DNA from 2 places in the Cellulomonas sp. P4_B5_2 genome. Region 1 is predicted to be linked to the other one. Evidence: riboswitches for the same ligand, from Rfam matches in the RefSeq annotation. Region 1 holds a riboswitch; the other holds the start of a gene.
What was found. Region 1 has a riboswitch for ZMP and ZTP ahead of glyA (serine hydroxymethyltransferase). Riboswitches for the same ligand answer to the same signal wherever they lie in the genome.
Positions count from the first base shown of each region.

Region 1 (8,719 bases):
GTCGTCGTGGCCTACCTCGGCACCAACCGTGGCGTGGGCGCGGTCTTCGCGCTCTTCGTCGGGCTCGTCGCGCTCACCGACCTGCTGCTGCGCCGGACGCGCTGGGGCCGGTTCGTGCGCGCGGTCGGCGGCGACGCCGAGGCCGCCCGCAAGGCCGGTGTTCCCGTGCGACGCGTGTTCATTTCCGCGTTCGTGGCGTGCTCGACGCTCGCCGCGCTCGGTGGGGTGCTCGCGGTCGGTCGCCTCGCGGCGGCGAACCAGGGCAGCGGCGCCGGGGACACCAACCTCACCGCGATCGCGGCAGCCGTCATCGGCGGGACCAGCCTGTTCGGCGGGCGCGGGTCGGCGTGGTCGGCGCTCGTGGGCATCCTCGTCGTGCAGTCGATCTCCACGGGGCTCACCCTGCTGAACCTGGACCAGTCGGCGCGCCTGGTGGTGACCGGCCTGGTGCTGGCCGTCGCGGTCACGATCGACGCGCTACAGCGCCGCGCCCGCGAGTCCTGAGGCCCAACCGGCGCCGGCCGCGGCCCGCCGGCGGGGAGCCGTCAGGTGCGCGTGCAGGCGGTCCCGTTGAGGGCGAAGCTCGTCGGGGGCGTGTTGGTGCCCGTGTAGGCGCCGTTGAGGCCGAACTGGGTGGAGCCGCCCGCGGGGACGGAGCCGTTCCAGGCGGCGTTCTTCGCGGTCACCACCGACCCGGACTGCGTGGTGACCGAGCTCCACGCCTGCGTGACGGTCTGGCCGGACGGGTAGGTCCAGGTCAGCGTCCACCCGTTCAGCGCGACCGCCGACCTGACCGTGATGTTCGCCGTGAAGCCGGTGTTCCACTGGTTCATGGAGTAGGTGACGGTGCAGGCACCTGAGGGCGTGGGTGCGGGCGTCGTGGGTGCCGGCGTCGTCGGGACGGGTGTGGTCGGGGCCGGCGTGGTGGGCGACGGGGTGCTCGTCGTGTCCAGGCCGAAGAAGTGGATCGCGGCGGCCGCGTCCACCGGCAGGTTGTGGCCGACGCCCTGCAGGCTGATCGCCTCGACGGGTGCCCGGTCGCCGGTCGCGCCGTAGCGGGTACGGGTCTGGCCGCTCGCGGGGGAGTCGGTCGACGCCGGCGTCGCGCTGACGCCCAGTACGTTGGTCCACTGCTTGATCGCCTCGCCGAAGTTCACGTAGCTCAGGGTCGTGTCCTCGGACCCGTGCCATAGCTGCACGCGCGGCCGTGCTCCCGTGTAGCCGGGGTAGGCCGCGCGGGCGAGGTCGCCCCACTGCGCTCCGGTCAGCACTCGGCGACCGCCCGAGCAGTCGCTGTTCCAGGGGGCCTGCGACGTGGTGCCGGGCGGCGGCGACGTCGTTGCGAAGCACGTGGCCGGCACGCCCGAGAACGCGGACCCGGCAGCGAACACGTCGGGGTAGGTGGCCAGCAGCACCTCGGTCATCATCGCGCCGGACGAGACGCCCGTGACAAACACGCGGCTGGTATCGGTCGTGTACTGCTGCTGCACGTGCCGGACCATCGACACGATGCTCGTCGGGTCGCTGGCGCCGCCGTGCGTCAGGGCCCCCGACGAGCTGACGTCGAAGCAGCTGCCGCTCCGGTTGGCCTGCGGGTAGACGACGATGTAGCCGTACCGGGTGGCCAGCTCGTCGAACTGCCCCCCGTCGTAGATTGCCTGGGCGGACCCGGTGCACCAGTGCACGACCACGAGCACCGCGGGCTTGGCCGGCAGCGAGTCCGGCACGAACAGGCTCATGCCGAGCTGGCCGGGGTTGCTGCCGAAGCTCGGGACGCTGACCAGCGACGCGGCCTGCGCGGCCGGTGCGGTGGTCAGCGCGGCGGCCGCGAGACCGAGCACGCCGAGGGCGAGGGTGGTGGCGGCCGCGACGGTGCGGCGCAGGGACGGCTTCATCCCCGGAGCGTGCCCGACCGCCGTCCCCCGAGGTCAGGGCACGAAGCGTTTAGCGAAAGACGATGGTCCGGTGCCCGTCGAGGAGCACCCGGTGCTCCGCGTGCCATCGGACGGCACGGGCCAGGGCGCGGCGCTCGACGTCCTGCCCCAGGGCGACCAGGTCCTCGACGTGGCGGCTGTGGTCGACGCGCTCGACGTCCTGCTCGATGATCGGGCCCTCGTCGAGGTCCCCGGTGACGTAGTGCGCGGTGGCGCCGATGAGCTTGACGCCCCGGTCGTGGGCCTGCGCGTACGGGCGGGCGCCCTTGAACGACGGCAGGAACGAGTGGTGGATGTTGATCACGCGGCCCTGCAGGGCCCGGCACAGGTCGTCGGACAGGATCTGCATGTAGCGCGCCAGCACGACCAGCTCGACGTCGAGCTCGCGGACCAGCTCGAGCAGGCGCGCCTCGGCCTGCGCCTTGGTCGCCGCGGTGACGGGCACGTGGTGGAACGGGATGCCGTAGAAGTCGGCCAGCGGCTCCAGGACCGTGTGGTTGGACACCACCGCGACGAGCTCGATCGGCAGGTTCTCCGAGCGCTGGCGGAACGCGAGGTCGTTCAGGCAGTGCGCGGCGGTCGAGCCCATGACGAGCGTGCGGACCGGCCGGCCCACCACGTCGAGCGACCAGTCCATGGCGAACTGCCGCGCGACCGGCGCGAACGCGGCCTCGAGCTCGTCGCGCGGCGTCGACGCGGTGACCTGCACCCGCATGAAGAACAGCCCGGACAGCGGGTCCCCGAACTGCTGGGACTCGGTGATGTTCCCCCCGTGCTCAGCCAGCAGCCCGGCGACCGCGTGGACGATCCCGGGGCGGTCGGGGCAGGAGAGGGTAAGAACCCAGTGCGTGGCTTCAGAGGAGACGGGGGACACGGTGTCCGAGAGTAGTGGTCGTGCGGATCGGCTGACACGATGGGCCGCATGACGCAGCCCGACCTCGAGATCCGTTCGGTGACCGTCGACGACGCCGGTGAGCTGCTCACGCTGCGTCGCGCGGCGTTCGTCACGGAGGCCCAGCAGTACGGAGACCCGCACATCCCCCCGCTCACGCAGACGCTCGAGGAGCTCGAGGCGGACCTGCAGCGCGACGGCGTCATCACGCTCGGCGGCTGGTACGGGCACCGGCTGGTCGGCTCGATCCGGATGCTCATCGAGGGCACCAAGGCCACGCTCGGCCGGTTCGCCGTGGCTCCCGACCTGCAGGGTCAGGGGTTCGGCACCCAGATGCTCATGGCGATCCTGCCGCACCTGCCCGAGGGCATCGAGGAGGTCTGGGTGTTCACCGGCCGCGACTCGGTGCAGAACCTCGCGCTCTACGCCAAGCACGGGTACGAGCACCAGCACGASCAGACGGCCGGCGACCTGACGTACGCGTACCTGCGCAAGATCCTCGGTGATGGGTCCGACGAGGCCTGAGCCTTGGTAGCCTCTACCCGTCGCGACTGGCGCAGCGGGTGGGTCACCACCGGGGAGCGACGCAGCAGCAGACCAACGGGTCGGACGCCTGGGCCCCCGGTCACCACACACGAGTGTGCGGGTGCCGGACGCGCGCGTACACGCTGACTGCGAAGGAGTGCCATGAGCATCCCCCTGATGGACCAGAACATCTCCCAGCTGGACCCCGAGATCGCCGCCGTCCTCGACGGTGAGCTCGCCCGCCAGCAGGGCACGCTCGAGATGATCGCGAGCGAGAACTTCGTGCCGCGGGCCGTCCTGCAGGCGCAGGGCTCCGTGCTCACCAACAAGTACGCCGAGGGCTACCCCGGCCGCCGCTACTACGGCGGCTGCGAGCAGGTCGACATCGCGGAGAACATCGCGATCGCCCGCGCCAAGGCCCTGTTCGGTGCCGAGCACGCCAACGTCCAGCCCCACTCGGGCGCCACGGCCAACGCGGCTGTGCTGCACGCTCTGATCAACGCGGGCGACAAGATCCTCGGCCTCGAGCTGGCCCACGGCGGCCACCTCACGCACGGCATGAAGATCAACTTCTCCGGCAAGCTCTACGAGGTCGGCGCGTACGGCGTGGACCCGCAGACGTTCCTGGTGGACATGGACGTCGTGCGCGAGAAGGCGCTCGAGCAGCGTCCCGACGTGATCATCGGCGGCTGGTCCGCGTACCCGCGCCAGCTCGACTTCGCGGCGTTCCGGTCGATCGCCGACGAGGTGGGCGCCAAGCTCTGGGTCGACATGGCGCACTTCGCCGGCCTGGTGGCCGCCGGCCTGCACCCGAACCCGGTGCCGCACTCCGACGTGGTGTCCTCCACGGTGCACAAGACGATCGGCGGCCCCCGCTCCGGCTTCATCCTGAGCCGTGAGGAGTACGCGAAGAAGATCGACTCGGCCGTGTTCCCCGGCCAGCAGGGTGGCCCCCTCATGCACGTGATCGCCGCCAAGGCCGTCGCGTTCAAGGTCGCGGCCACCGACGACTTCAAGGACCGCCAGCAGCGCACCATCGACGGCGCCCGGCTCATCGCCGAGCGCCTGTCCGCGCCGGACGTGGCGAAGGCCGGCGTCTCGGTGCTCACCGGCGGCACCGACGTGCACCTGGTGCTCGTCGACCTGCGGCACTCCGACCTCGACGGCCAGCAGGCGGAGGACCTCCTGCACTCCGCCGGCATCACCGTGAACCGCAACGCGGTGCCGTTCGACCCGCGCCCCCCGCGCGTCACCTCCGGCCTGCGCATCGGCACGCCGGCGCTGGCCACGCGCGGCTTCGGCGACGCCGAGTTCACGGAGGTCGCCGACATCATCGCGACCGCCCTGATCAACGGTGCCTCGACCGACCTCGACGCGCTCAAGGCCCGGGTGCTCAAGCTCACCGACGCGTTCCCGCTGTACTCCGACCTGCAGCAGTACTGATGACGGCGCAGCTCCTCGACGGGACCGCGACCGCGGCCCGGATCAAGGCTGAGCTGACCGAACGCGTCGCGGCGCTCGCGGCGCGGTCGGTCACGCCCGGGCTGGGCACGCTGCTCGTCGGCGACGACCCCGGCTCGCGCTGGTACGTGGCCGGCAAGCACAAGGACTGCGCCGAGGTCGGCATCGCCTCGATCCGGGAGGACCTGCCGGCCACGGCCACGCAGGACGAGATCGAGGCGGCGGTCCGGCGGCTGAACGAGGACCCGGAGTGCACCGGGTTCATCGTCCAGCTGCCGCTGCCGAAGGGCATCGACACCAACCGGGTGCTGGAGCTCGTCGACCCCGACAAGGACGCCGACGGCCTGCACCCGACCAACCTCGGTCGCCTGGTGCTCCGGGTCAACGAGCCGGTCACGTCCCCGCTGCCGTGCACGCCGCGCGGCATCATCGACCTGCTGCTCCGGCACGACATCGACCTGCGCGGTGCGGACGTCGTCATCGTCGGACGCGGGGTCACCGTCGGGCGCTCGATCGGGCTGCTGCGGCCGACATCATCAAGCCCGGCGCGGTCGTCATCGACGTCGGCGTCTCGCGGTCCACCGACCCGGAGACGGGCAAGAGCCGCGTCGTCGGCGACGTCGACCCCGGGGTGCGCGAGGTGGCCTCGTGGGTGTCACCGAACCCGGGCGGGGTCGGGCCGATGACGCGGGCGATGCTGCTGACCAACGTCGTGGAGACGGCGGAGCGACTCCTGGGCTGAGTTCTGCCCCGACCGGGGCCAGGCTGTCCTTGTGACGGCCGGCCCCGGTCGTCGGAGAGGAGCCCTGTCATGGGCATCGTCCGTCCGCACCTCTGGTTCGACGACCAAGCCGTGCCGGCCGCGCAGTTCTACGCGTCGGTGATCCCGCGCACGACGATCCACTCCGTCGTGACAGCACCGCCCGGCACGCCCGGCCTCGCCGAGGGTGCCGAGTTCATCGTGGAGCTGACGATCGACGGCATGCGCACGACGTTCCTCAACGGTGGCCCGCACTTCACGCTCGACGAGGCCTTCTCGTTCGTCCTGGACTGTCAGGACCAGGCTGAGGTCGACCACTACTGGGAGGTCCTGACCGCCGACGGCGGCCGACCGAGCCAGTGCGGCTGGCTCGTCGACAAGTTCGGCGTCTCGTGGCAGGTGGTCCCCGTCCAGCTCGACGACGTGATGTCGCGTCCCGACGCCGAGGGGGTCGCTCGCGCGATGGCGGTCATGCTCACCATGGGCAAGCTGGACATCGATGCCCTCGAAGCGGCTTACGCGGGCACGTGATCGAGACGCGGCCGGAGCTGTCCGTGGTCTGGGGTTGGATGGTCCGGTGCTGACCATCGCGAGCGTGAACGTCAACGGCATCCGGGCCGCCTACAAGCGGGGAATGGGTGCCTGGTTGGAGGCCCGCAACCCGGACGTGGTGCTCCTGCAGGAGGTCCGTGCGTCGGACGAGATCCTGGCGGACCACCTGCCGGCGGGGGAGTGGCACCTGGCGCACGAGGCCAGCGAGACCAAGGGCCGCGCGGGCGTCGCCATCGCGAGCAGGCTGCCGATGACGGCGGTCCGGATCGGCCTGAAGACGGGCGTGACGGGGGACTCCGGCCGCTGGGTCGAGGCGGACCTGGAGCTGCCCGCGCACGAGGGCGCACCCGCACGGAGCATCACGGTGGTGTCCACCTACCTGCACTCCGCCACCGCGGGGATGCCGTCGATGGACGAGAAGTACGCGTTCCTCGACCACGTCACCGGACGGCTGGCCGACATCGCGGAGCAGGGCGGCTACGCGGTCGTCGCGGGGGACGTGAACATCGCGCACCGCGAGGCCGACATCAGGAACTGGAAGGGCAACCTCAAGTCCGCGGGCTTCCTGCCGCGCGAGCGCGCCTACCTCGACCGGTGGTTCGACGACCTCGGCTGGCACGACCTCGGCCGCGAGCTCGGCGGTGAGGGGCCGGGACCGTTCACGTGGTGGTCCTGGCGCGGCAAGGCGTTCGACAACGACGCGGGCTGGCGCATCGACTACCAGCTGGCGACGCCGGACCTCGCTGACGCCGCAGTCCGCGCAACCGTGGACCGCGCAGCGACGTACGCGGAGCGGTTCTCCGACCACGCCCCTGTGGTGGTCGAGTACGACCTCTGACCGGTCCGCACGGAGCGGGCGCGGCGCTCCTTCCGGACCACGCGGCGGGCGTTCCCCGCTGGCTACGGTGGTCGGGTGACGAGCGCGCCGTGGACCGGACCGCCCTGGGGGCGCGTCCGGCCGGGCTGGGTCGTCGTCCCCGCGACCTTCCTCGCACTGGTCACGGTCCTCGGCTGCGCGGCCGCCAGCCGGCGGCATCCGCAGGCCAGGGCGTTCGACCTCCTCGCCGCGGTGCTCCTCCTGCTCGCTCCCGCCGGCCTCGTCGCGGTGGTGCAGCGCGGACCGGTCGCGGTGCTCGGCGCGGTGCTCGCGGTCGCCGGTCCGCTGACCTACCTGGCGCTCGGCTACGAGCCGGGACCGGTGCTCGTGCCGCTGGCCTTCGTGGTGGTGGCCCTGGGCGCGACGCGGCAGCGGTGGCTCTCCTGGGGCGCGGGCACCGCCGGTGCCGTCGGTGTCGCGGTGCTCGCGGCGACGACCCCGTCCCCGAGCCCGGTCTACGCCACTCTCGCGGTGACCGGGCTCCTCGTCGCGATGCTCGTGGGGGAGGGCGCGCGCGGCCGCGGGGAGCGGATGCAGGCGCTGCGGGCGGCGCAGCTGTCCCGGCAGGAGTCGGCGGTCGCGGCCGAGCGGTTGCGGATCGCCCGGGAGCTGCACGACGTGCTGGCGCACTCGTTGTCGGGGATCACCGTGCAGGCCGGGGTGGGCCTGCACCTGATGGAGCGGGAGCCGGAGGCCGCTCGGCGCGCGCTCGTCGAGATCCGGGAGGCCAGCCGGGACGCCCTCGACGAGGTCCGGGACGTGCTGGGCGTGCTGCGCGCGGACGGTGAGGCCCCGCGGGAGCCGGCGCGGACCAGGAGCCTCCAGGGTCTGGTGGACCGGGCGCGCGACGACGGCCTGCGCATCGAGGCGGACGGGCTCGACGCGCAGGTCGGCGACCAGGTCGGCACGGTGGTGCTCCGCACCCTCCAGGAGGCGCTCACCAACGTCCGTCGGCACGCTCCCGGTGCATCCGTGCAGGTCAGCCTGGCTGTGGGCGAGACGGTGGTGCTCGACGTCCGGGACGACGGACCCCCCGTCGGCACGCTGGTCGAGGGGTACGGGCTGCGCGGCATGCGCGAGCGGGCGGAGGCCCTCGGCGGCACGCTGACCGCTGCGTCCGGGCCGACCGGCTTCCACGTCCGGCTGGAGGTCCCGCGGTGATCCGGGTGCTGCTGGCCGACGACCAGGGGCTGGTCCGAGGTGGCTTCCGTGCCCTCATCGACGCCGAGCCGGACATGACCGTGGTCGGCGAGGCGGTCACGGGCGACGACGCGGTCCGGCTCGCGCTCGAGCTCCTGCCCGACGTCGTGCTCATGGACATCCGCATGCCGGGTACGGACGGTCTGACCGCGACGCGCCGCATCGTCGACGACCCGCGCGCCGCGCGGGTGCGGGTGGTCGTGGTGACCACGTTCGAGCTGGACGAGTACGTGGCCGAGGCGATCCGCGGGGGAGCGTCGGGCTTCCTGGTCAAGGACACCGAGCCGGCCGACCTCCTGCGGGCCGTGCGCGTGGTGGCGGCCGGTGATGCGCTCCTGTCGCCGACGGTCACGCGCCGGCTGCTGGCCACCGTCGCGCGGGCGACGCGGGAGGTCGCGGAGCCGGCCGCCCTCTCCAACCTCACCCCCCGCGAGCGCGAGGTGCTCGTGCTCGTCGCCGAAGGGCTGTCCAACGACCAGATCGGCGCGCGGCTCTTCCTGAGCCCGCTCACCGTCAAG
Region 1 is NZ_JBFUHU010000101.1:5,391-14,109, forward strand. Features, by position in the region: gene AC1DUQ_RS09180 (sugar ABC transporter permease) at 1-504, shown strand, start outside; gene AC1DUQ_RS09185 (extracellular catalytic domain type 1 short-chain-length polyhydroxyalkanoate depolymerase) at 546-1,895, opposite strand; gene purU (formyltetrahydrofolate deformylase) at 1,945-2,808, opposite strand; gene AC1DUQ_RS09195 (GNAT family N-acetyltransferase) at 2,857-3,351, shown strand; ZMP/ZTP riboswitch at 3,364-3,452, shown strand; gene glyA (serine hydroxymethyltransferase) at 3,514-4,794, shown strand; partial or broken gene AC1DUQ_RS09205 (tetrahydrofolate dehydrogenase/cyclohydrolase catalytic domain-containing protein) at 4,794-5,554, shown strand; gene AC1DUQ_RS09210 (VOC family protein) at 5,624-6,103, shown strand; gene AC1DUQ_RS09215 (exodeoxyribonuclease III) at 6,150-6,962, shown strand; gene AC1DUQ_RS09220 (sensor histidine kinase) at 7,038-8,162, shown strand; gene AC1DUQ_RS09225 (response regulator) at 8,159-8,719, shown strand, end outside.

Region 2 (3,577 bases), on a different contig from region 1:
GTGGCGCGTCCCGGTGAGGTAGAGCGTCACCCCGGCGGCCTGCGCCGCGGCGATGACCTCCTCGTCGCGGACGGACCCACCGGGCTGCACGATCGCGCGCACGCCGGCGTCGATGAGCACCTGCGCGCCGTCGGCGAACGGGAAGAACGCGTCGGAGGCGGCCACGGCCCCGCGCGCCCGCTCGGCGTCCCCGGCGTTGGCCCTCTCGACGGCCAGCCGGCAGGAGTCCACCCGGTTGACCTGGCCCATCCCCACGCCCACGGACGCACCGGCGTCGGCGAGCAGGATCGCGTTCGACTTGACCGCGCGCACGGCCCGCCACGCGAACGCGAGGTCGGCGAGCGTCGTCGCATCAGCCGGTGCTCCCGCCGCGAGCGTCCACCCGGCAGGGTCGTCGCCCGGGGCGTCCACCTGGTCGAGCTCCTGGACGAGCAGGCCGCCGCTGATCGCGCGACGCTCGGTGCCCACCCCGTCCACGGGGGTGACCTGGAGCAGGCGGATGTTCTTCTTGCGGCTGAGGATCTCGAGGGCTTCGGGCTCGAACGCGGGCGCGACGACGACCTCGGTGAACACGGGTGCGATCTGCTCGGCCGCGGCGGCGGTCAGGGTGCGGTTGGTGGCGATGACGCCGCCGAACGCCGACACGGGGTCGCACGCGTGGGCCTTCGCGTGGGCGTCGGCCACGTCGGTGCCGACCGCGATACCGCACGGGTTGGCGTGCTTGATGATCGCGACCGCGGGGTCCGTGTGGTCGTGCGCGGCACGCCACGCGGCGTCGGCGTCGACGTAGTTGTTGTAGCTCATCGCCTTGCCGTGCAGCTGCTCGGCGCCGGCCAGACCGCGGCCCGCGGCACCGTCGGGCGTCAGGTACAGGGCGGCCTGCTGGTGCGGGTTCTCGCCGTAGCGCAGCACCTCGCCGCGCACCCACGTGGTCCCCGTGAACGCCGGGAAGCCGGAGTCGGCGGCCTGCTCGTCGGGCGCGTACTCCGCCGCGAACCAGCTGGCGACCGCGGCGTCGTAGGCGGCGGTGTGGGCGAAGGCGTCCGCCGCGAGCAGGCGTCGGGCGGCGAGCGTGAACCCGCCGGCGCCCACGGCTGCGACGACCTCGTCGTACCGCGCCGGGTCGACCACGACGGCCACGCTGGGGTGGTTCTTCGCGGCGGCGCGCACCATCGACGGGCCGCCGATGTCGATCTGCTCGACGCACTCGTCGGGCCCGGCGCCGGACGCGACCGTCGCGGTGAACGGGTACAGGTTGACGACGACCAGCTCGAACGGCTCGATGCCGAGATCCTCGAGCTGCGCGAGGTGCGCGGGGAGCCGGGTGTCGGCCAGCACTCCGGCATGCACGCGCGGGTGCAGGGTCTTGACGCGCCCGTCGAGGCACTCCGGGAAGCCGGTGAGGTCCTCGACGCGGGTCACGGGCACACCGGTCGCGGCGATGGTCGCGGCGGTGGAGCCGGTGGAGACGATCTCGACGCCGGCGGCGTGCAGCGCCGCGGCGAGGTCGGTCAGGCCGGTCTTGTCGTAGACGCTGACCAGGGCTCGGCGGACGGGCCGCTGGAAGGTGTTCTCGGACATGGCGCTCCCGGGTGTGCAGGGTCGGCTAGGGCGGACCCATGCACCCAGGCGGGCGGTGCGTGGCGGGGCACTGCGGCCGCTCCCCGGTGGTTGCACCCACCTGCGCCAGTCACGACCGTGGCCGAGTCTAGCCGGTGCATCACCCGACGATCGCGCGCCGGCCCTCGACCCGCAGGCCCTCGCGCGCGATCCGGCCCACCCACTCGACCAGCAGCTCCCGCTCGACGGTCTTGATGCGCTCGTGCAGCGTGGCCTCGTCGTCGTCGGGCTCCACCGCGACCGTGGCCTGCGCGAGGATCGGTCCGGTGTCGACGCCCTCGTCGACCACCATGACCGTGCAGCCGGTGACCTTGACGCCGTACGCGAGCGCGTCCCGCACGCCGTGCGCGCCCGGGAACGACGGCAGCAGCGCGGGGTGCGTGTTCAGGATCCGGCCGCCGAAGCGCCCGAGGAAGGTCGCGCCGAACAGCTTCATGAACCCGGCGAGGACAACGAGGTCCGGCGAGAAGACCGACACCGTCTCGGTGACGGCCGCGTCCCAGGCCGCGCGGTCGTCGAAGTCCTTGAGCGAGACGACCGCGGTCGGGATGCCGGCCTCGCGCGCGATGTCCAGCGCCCGGATCCCGCTGCGGTCCGCCACCACGGCGACCACGCGGGCGCCGTAGGCGGGGTCGTCGTGCGCGGCCAGCAGCGCGGCAAGGTTGGAGCCCGTGCCCGAGACCAGGACCACGAGCCGGCCCGAGTCGCGGGTGGCCGGGGTGGGGCGGGGGGGCGTCTCGTGCGTCACGGGCCGACCCTACTGGCCACCGCGCGGCCCGGGCACGCGCGTCCGCCGACCCCACCGGTGGGCGAGAATGCAGGAGTGAGCAACCCCTACGCGCCCCCGGACGCCGACCGGACGGACGCGCCCGCGCCGCAGGACGGACCGTCCTGGCCGCCGCCCATGCCCCGGCCGCAGGCTCCGGCTGCTCCCGAGCGTCAGCCCCCGGACCCGGAGGAGGCCGCGCACGCCACGCGCCTCATCCGGCTGTTCGGCGTGCTCGTGCTCGGCTCGGTCCTGGTGGCCACGCTGCCGCTGCCCTGGCAGGCCGCGGGGCTCCTGTTCGCGGTCGCCGCCCTGGCCGTGGGGATCCGGGGGCTGATCGTCGCGGGGCGCGCGCGGACCCGCAGCCTGGTGCCGCTGCTCGCCGTCGGGATCGTCATCGCGCTCTCGTGGACGCTCATCCTCGGGGTCCAGCTGGCGCTCTGGCCGGTGCAGCAGGACAAGCAGGAGTGCCTCGAGGGCGCGCTGACGATCAGTGCGACCAACGCCTGCGAGTCGCAGTACGAGCAGGACCTGGACGACCTCCGCAACTCGCTCGAGACGGGCTCCTAGGGCGCGACGACTCATCATGCCGAGCAGATGCGAAACCCAGCATCGTCCAGTGAATACTAGGTTAGTGTGGACGGATGACGATCGAGATCTACGCGCTGAGCGTGCTGCGGCGCGGTCCCGTGCACGGCTACGAGCTCAAGCGGCGCGTACGTCGCCCGTCCATCGCCGCGGTGAACAACAACTCGCTGTACCCGGCGCTGCGACGGCTCGAGCAGTCAGGGGCGGTGACCAAGACCGTCGAGCCGCAGGAGGGCAGGCCTGCACGCAACGTCTATGCCCTCACCCCGAGGGGACGTGAGCTGCTGACGGAGCTCGTCTCGACGCTCCCCCCGGACCTGGCAGCCGACGACGAGGAGTTCCTGCTCCGCGTGAGCTTCTTCGACGAGCTCGCCGTGCCGGCGCGGCGGGCCGTCCTGCAGGCCCGGCAGGACGTCGTGCAGGCCGCGCTCGTCCAGGTGCGCTCGCTGCTCGCCGACGCCGACCCCGCCCGGTCGTGGCGGCGCCGTGCACAGGAACAGCTGGTGGAGCGACTGGAGCAGGAGCTCCTGTGGATCGAGGCGCTGCGGGCGGAGGCGGAGCGGCCGTGAACCGTACGCGGGCGCCGCAAGGCTCCGGTGCCAC
Region 2 is NZ_JBFUHU010000274.1:41-3,617, forward strand. Features, by position in the region: gene purH (bifunctional phosphoribosylaminoimidazolecarboxamide formyltransferase/IMP cyclohydrolase) at 1-1,581, opposite strand, end outside; ZMP/ZTP riboswitch at 1,617-1,704, opposite strand; gene purN (phosphoribosylglycinamide formyltransferase) at 1,721-2,368, opposite strand; gene AC1DUQ_RS17270 (hypothetical protein) at 2,444-2,956, shown strand; gene AC1DUQ_RS17275 (PadR family transcriptional regulator) at 3,031-3,543, shown strand; gene AC1DUQ_RS17280 (DHA2 family efflux MFS transporter permease subunit) at 3,540-3,577, shown strand, end outside.
Region 2: linked by a shared signal. The riboswitch ahead of purH (bifunctional phosphoribosylaminoimidazolecarboxamide formyltransferase/IMP cyclohydrolase) and the one ahead of glyA (serine hydroxymethyltransferase) in region 1 are both predicted to bind ZMP and ZTP.